Linked DNA regions of Ketobacter sp. MCCC 1A13808. The protein of the gene in region 1 binds, or shares a complex with, the protein of each later gene. Links are inferred from orthologs where the notes say so. Each region holds a gene or a part of one and is shown on either strand. Other genes may lie near its edges.

Region 1 (3,244 bases):
TGTGCCATTATTAAAGGGGTGCTGGTCTGAACCCGGGCGCTATGGGCCAGCATCATGAGCAGTACAGCTATTGCCCGGTAGATATTCAGTCCCGGAAAGTAATCTTTTCTATCAGTCATGACGGGCTTTCTTGTTAGTATGAGCGCCATTATAACCAGCCAAGCCGAAAAAGACGCTTTTAAACCCAATGCCGGAAACCAGTTCTGAAAATGTGATTACCCGTTATCTCGATGCCACCTGGATGGAGAGAGGACTCAGCGATAATTCGCTGCAATCCTACAGGCGTGATTTGCTGGCATACGCCGGATGGTTGGTAAAAGAGCGGGAGCGGGGGATTCTGCAAGCGACCGATCAATTGTTGAATGAGTATCTGGCGCACCGGTTTGAGCAGAAGTTCAATGCGCGTTCCACCGCGCGCTTCCTCTCGGCCGTAAGGGGCTTTTATCAATATTGCTTGCGTGAAGCGCTGATTGATCTCGATCCCAGTGTGAATATAGAGATGCCCAAGCTGGGTAAACCGTTACCCAAAACGCTCAGCGAAACCGACGTGGATGCGCTGCTGGCTGCGCCGGATACCGATTCCGACATCGGCCTCCGGGACAAAGCCATGCTGGAGGTGTTGTACGCTTGTGGGGTAAGAGTCAGTGAGTTGGTGGGGTTGAGTACCTATGATGTGAACATGCGTCAAGGTGTCATCCGGCTGATGGGCAAAGGTAATAAGGAGCGTTTAGTGCCTATGGGGGAGGAGGCGATTAATTGGTTGTCGCGATATCATCGCCTCGCCCGGGGTGCCTTTCTGCAAAACCCGGAAAGTGATGTGTTGTTTCCCAGCAGTCGCGGAGTTCAGATGACACGGCAAACGTTCTGGCACCGTATAAAGTATTATACGGTGGTGGCCGGCATCCAGAGCACGGTGTCACCACATACTCTGCGTCATGCGTTTGCAACTCATTTGCTGAATCATGGTGCGGATTTGAGGGTGGTGCAGCTTCTTCTGGGGCACAGCGACCTGTCAACCACCCAAATTTATACCCATGTAGCGAAGCACCGGCTGCAGGAAATCCACAAAAAGCACCATCCGCGCGGTTAACGGACTGGGGGTGGAACTTGTAAGCTATCTCGGGTCTAATGGCTTTAACATGCATCCAGCAGAAAATACCCAGTAGAAAAAGCGAGTTATTCATGATCAATCTGAAGTCGGTAATGGCTTTCCTAATGATGGTAGTCCCGTTTGCCCTGCAAGCGGCTGAGTCAAAACAAGACAGCGTTAAAGCACACTTTGTGAAAAAGTTCCCGCAAGTGGATGTCAGTGGGGTGTCTAAATCCGACATCGAGGGTATATTTCAGCTGGAAACGGCCAGTGGTGAATTGTTGTACGTCTCGGAAGACGGCAAATACATCATTACCGGGGATATGTTGAAAATCGACGGCTCGCAAATGGTCAACCTCAGTGAAGAATGGCGTATTGGCAAGCGCGTTGGTGCCCTCCATGCCCTTAAGGATAATGATATGGTGGTGTATCCGGCGAAAGGCGAAGAAAAAGGCGAGGTGCTGGTATTTACCGATACCAGTTGTGGGTATTGCCGGAAATTTCATACCGAAATCCCGCAATTGAACCAACTTGGTGTCACCGTGAAATACCTGGCATGGCCCAGAGCAGGCCTGCAATCGCCTGCCGGACAGACCATGGTGAATATTTGGTGTTCAAAAGATCGTCCGCACGCGATGACAGACGCAAAATCCAATAAAGAAGTGCCGGCACCCGCTGGTGTGATGTGTGACCAGAATGTATTACAGGACCAAATAAATTTAGGCCAGGAAATCGGAGTGCGGGGCACGCCGGCCGTTTTTTCCAATGATGGACGCCAGTTGGGCGGCTATATGAAAGCGGGTGATTTGGCGGACAAGCTGGGTGTGAAATAGTACTGAACAGCACCGCTTGCATAGCGTTTCTTTCTTGCGGGGTGGCGGTGGGCCACCCCGTCTCATTACCGCTCTTCCATTGACGATTCCCTGCCACATCAGTATCGTTCACTCTCTTTTTTCCAGATCCGTATAGCGCCTGCTAACGGGTGCCGGCGTTGAGTTTATTAAAGATAGTGAGTGACAGATCAAGTGAGTGAATTCCCCCGCATCGGACGTTTGCCCCCCTATGTGTTCAATATCGTCGGCGATTTAAAGAAACAGGCGCGGGCGAGAGGTGAAGATATCATCGATTTTGGTATGGGAAATCCGGATCAACCCACACCTCAGCACATTGTGAACAAATTAGTGGAGACCGTTCAAAGGGGTGACACCCATCGATACTCTCAGTCCAAAGGTATTCCTCGCCTGCGAAAGGCGATTTGTGACTGGTATTGGCGTCGTTATCAAGTCGAGATCGATGCGGTCGAGGAAGCTATAGTGACCATCGGGTCCAAAGAAGGTCTGGCGCATCTGGCGTTGGCCACCATGAATACCGGGGACACGGTGCTGGTGCCTAATCCATCGTATCCAATCCATCCTTATGGTTTCGTCATAGCCGGGGCAGATATACGCCATGTCTCCATGCGCCCGGAGGTGGACTTTTTTGAAGAATTGGAAAAAGCCATCCGCGAGAGCTGGCCTAAACCCAAAATGCTGGTACTGAATTTTCCAGGTAATCCCACCGCTGAATGCGTCGAATTGGATTTTTTTGAAAAGGTGGTGGCCATCTGTAAGGAGCATCAGATCTGGCTGGTCCATGATATTGCCTACGCAGATATTGTGTTCGACGGTTATCAAGCGCCTTCGGTGATGCAGGTGGCGGGTGCCAAGGATATTGCAGTCGAGTTTTTTAGTTTGTCGAAAAGTTATAATATGCCCGGCTGGCGAGTCGGCTTTTGCGTCGGAAACCCGACGCTGATTGGTGCCTTGGCGCGAATTAAGTCCTATATGGACTACGGCACCTTTACCCCTATCCAGGTGGCTGCAATCAGTGCGCTGGAAGAAGATCAGCGCTGTGTCTCGGATATTTGCGCGATGTATCAAAAGCGCCGGGATGTGCTTTGTGAAGGGCTGAATTCCATTGGCTGGCAGGTCACACCGCCCAAGGCCACCATGTTCGTTTGGGCACAGATACCGGAGCGATATCGTGTTATGGGGTCACTGGAGTTCAGTAAACTGCTGTTGGAGCAAGCGAAAGTAGCGGTATCCCCGGGACTGGGGTTCGGAGAATACGGAGACGATCATGTGCGCTTTGCATTGATCGAAAATGAACAGCGAA
Region 2 (3,212 bases), on another replicon or contig:
CTCTATCTCATCGATACCGGATTCTTCAAGCAGTTCGATCAGCTTTTTAACTTTACGGATGTCCATAAAAACTTCTCTTTATTATTAAAGTTAGCGGTTTATTCGTTGCTTCCGGTCACCTGTTTGATGGCCGCCTGCAAGGCTAGTTCGTAGCCCTGGGAACCTAGCCCGGCAATGACACCAGCGGCCACATCCGCCAGGTAGGAGTGTTTGCGAAAATTCTCACGGGCGTGCACATTGGATATATGCACTTCTATAAAAGGTATGCCGACACCGGTAAAAGCGTCCCGCAGGGCAATGCTGGTGTGGGTGAGTGCGCCCGGATTTATAATAATAAAAGCGGTGCCGTCCAGCTTGGCGGCGTGAATCCGCTCAATCAGTTCGTATTCCCGGTTGGATTGCAGGCACTCACACTGATGACCCTGGTTGGTGGCGAATTGCTGCAGGTGCTGGTGAATCTGGTCGAGCGTCTGTGCGCCGTAAATTTCCGGTTCGCGAGTGCCCAGTAGATTGAGATTGGGACCGTTCAATACCAGCAGTTTAGCCATTGCAGCAAAGGGTTCCTTGTCGTTAATTATTGGTGCTGTTTTGGTGAGAATGACCAAGATTATAACGAGAGCCTGTAAGAGTATCCTGCGCTTTCTGCCGGTTCTTACATTTATTTACAAGTTAACTGACAAAGCTTGCACGATTGCCGAAGATCGCCTGCGTTTTCTCCAAATTATCAGGCTTAAATTTTATACTTTTCTAAGTGCAGAAGGAATTGCGGCTTGCTTTTATAGGCGTATATACGCGCCTGGGATAACTCTTTGCCGTCCGCATCGAAGAAAAGAATGGCTGGAGGTCCCGGCAGTTGATAGCGGTTTAGTAACGCATCGTCCTCCGGGTTATTGGTCAGATCGATCTGCACCCAGCGATGCTGTTTGAGTCGCGCCTGCACGTCCGCCTGTGTAAACGTTTCGTGTTCCATTTCATAGCAAGCAGTACACCACTCGGCGAAATAATCGACAATCACCGGTTGATTATTTGAACGCGCCTCCGCCAGAAGGCGATCGAGTTCGGCTTCGCTGCGTACGCTTTCAAACGGCACAGCGAGAGTCTGTGTTTCGGCCCGGTTATCGACTGTGGTGACGGGGCTAATTACGCTGTTCAGAATCAGGCCAGCTCCGCAAATCAGTGCGCTCAGGCCGATGGCTTTAAATAGTTTGCCTTTCGGGCTCTGCAAGGGGTCCAGTGCACCCAGATATAATCCCACCAAAATCAAAAGGCCACCGGCAAGCGTCCATGCGAGTACTGCCGGCATCAGGTGCTTGACCAACCAGAGTGCAACCGCAAGCAGCATGGCACCAAACAAACCTTTGACGTTGTCCATCCAGCCGCCGGCTTTGGGCAGGATATTCGCTCCGGTGATACCGATAACCAAAAGCGGTACCCCCATTCCGTAACCTAATGCCAATAAGGCGAAACCGCCCAGCAGCCAGTCGCCGGATTGGCCAATATACAACAGAGCGCCAGCCAAGGGCGCAGAAACACAGGGGGAAACCAGCAATGCGGATAAGATTCCGATGACTGCTACGCCAATATAGGTCCCGCTTTTTTGTTTATTGCTAATGTCGTTGAAACGATTTTGTAGGGCTGAGGGCAATTGCATTTCATAAAACCCAAACATCGACAGGGAGAGCACAACAAACAGCGCGGCAAAACTGAACAAGATGGTGGGGTTTTGCAGTGCCACCGGTAGTCTCGCTCCGCTGACGCCGGCAACCACCCCCAGCGCGGCATAGGTCAATGCCATTCCTGTAACATAGGTGAATGACAACGTTGCTGCTTTACTACGGGACAGCTCAGGGCCCTGGCCGACAATTATACCGCTCAGAATGGGAACCATGGGCAGTACGCAGGGCGTAAAGGTAAGCCCGATTCCAATCAGAAAAAACACGCCGAGGATAGAAAACAAACCATTGCCGGAAAGGAAAGTTTCCAGGCTGAGTGCATCACTGGTATCCAGGGTAGCAGCAGTAGACGGCGCCAGCGAGGGAGGCGCAACGCTGTGTTCCCCGGGGTCATCTCCTGTGACTGGTTGTGGCGGGCTGGGTTGCGGGTTGATTTCCGGTGCCGGAGCCTGGGTGTCGACCTGATACATATTGGTATAAGTTTGCGGTATGTAGCATAAGCCTTTGTCCGCACAGCCCTGATAGCCTGCATCTATTTCGACAAAGCCACCATCGGTGTTCAAAACCGGCAGGTAAATATTCACCTGGGAATAGAAAACCTCTACCTGGCCGAATATCGGATCCTCTTTCCATTTGGCGGCTTGCTGGAAAACCGGCTCGCCAAGTTCACCTGAGCCCCCTTCGGTAATTCCAAATTGAAAGCGGTCCTTATATAAATAGTAGCCGTCGGCGATCTGGTAGCGGAATACGACATAACTGCCATCCTCCACTCCCTGTACCTTGAAAGCCTCATTAACGGGCAGGAATTCGTCTTCGTTAGCAAAGGAAAAAGAGCTGTTCCCGATCAGGACCAGTGTGAGTAGAAGGCGTAATACGATTCGCATGTTTTTATACAGTCCAGAGGCCGGTTTCACAGACTGGCCGGGTTTGGCGCATTCATTTGCGCGACAACAGGTGGGCGCAAGCTGCGCATAGTTTAACGTTAGACGCCGATGGCTCCAATGTGTTTCCCCGTTGTGCTCAAATTTCCGGAAACGTGACTTCCGTCAACTCAGGCGTGGCGGCGGAGCACTGCTATAGTTAAAGCTCATAACGGCCAAATTGATGTATTTATGATCAGCTCTCCAGGAAGCCCATTCGTCTGGCTGCGGTACTGTCTTCAGTGCTGCATCCGTTGCAGCAGGTGGCTGTCGGTGCTGCTTTGGTGGCTATCGTGGCCGCTATTTGCCGGTAATTTATCCTCCGAAATCCTGCACAAGGTCGAGCTTGAATACGGGCAGCCTGGCTTGCAGCGGGTGGCGCGCTGGGAGCAGTTGATCTGGGATATCCGTTACCTTGCCACTGAGCAACAATTGAAAGAAGTAAATGACTTCTTCAACACCCTGCGTTTTCGCACCGATCAGGATCATTGGCAGCAAGCGGATTACTGGGCGACTCCGGTCGAGACCCTGGCCAGCAACGGGGGCGATTGCGAGGATTTTGCCATCGCCAAGTATTTCACCCTGCGCCAGTTGGGGGTGCCTGCCCGCAATATGCGGA

The links.
Region 2: the proteins of FT643_RS18655 (region 1) and dsbD are in contact, whole or in part, in a crystal structure (PDB 1JZD), measured with the Escherichia coli proteins. The link is inferred for Ketobacter sp. MCCC 1A13808 from one-to-one orthologs.

Annotation. Positions count from the first base shown.
Region 1 is NZ_VRKW01000013.1:21,826-25,069, reverse strand. What follows is about bases 136-3,052. They hold FT643_RS18655 (DsbC family protein), read left to right. Parts: upstream 136-1,182; coding sequence 1,183-1,923; downstream 1,924-3,052. Other genes in these bases: alaC (alanine transaminase), read left to right, coding at 2,104-3,052; xerD (site-specific tyrosine recombinase XerD), read left to right, coding at 188-1,090. Outside these bases: FT643_RS18665 (heparan-alpha-glucosaminide N-acetyltransferase domain-containing protein), read right to left, coding at 1-119; more of alaC, read left to right, coding at 3,053-3,244. UniProt on the Escherichia coli protein: Acts as a disulfide isomerase, interacting with incorrectly folded proteins to correct non-native disulfide bonds.
Region 2 is NZ_VRKW01000002.1:74,481-77,692, reverse strand. The notes cover bases 145-3,029. They hold dsbD (protein-disulfide reductase DsbD), read right to left. Parts: upstream 2,558-3,029; coding sequence 731-2,557; downstream 145-730. Other genes in these bases: FT643_RS04315 (transglutaminase-like cysteine peptidase), read left to right, coding at 2,867-3,029; aroQ (type II 3-dehydroquinate dehydratase), read right to left, coding at 145-548. Also shown: accB (acetyl-CoA carboxylase biotin carboxyl carrier protein), read right to left, coding at 1-66; more of aroQ, read right to left, coding at 99-144; more of FT643_RS04315, read left to right, coding at 3,030-3,212. UniProt on the Escherichia coli protein: Required to facilitate the formation of correct disulfide bonds in some periplasmic proteins and for the assembly of the periplasmic c-type cytochromes.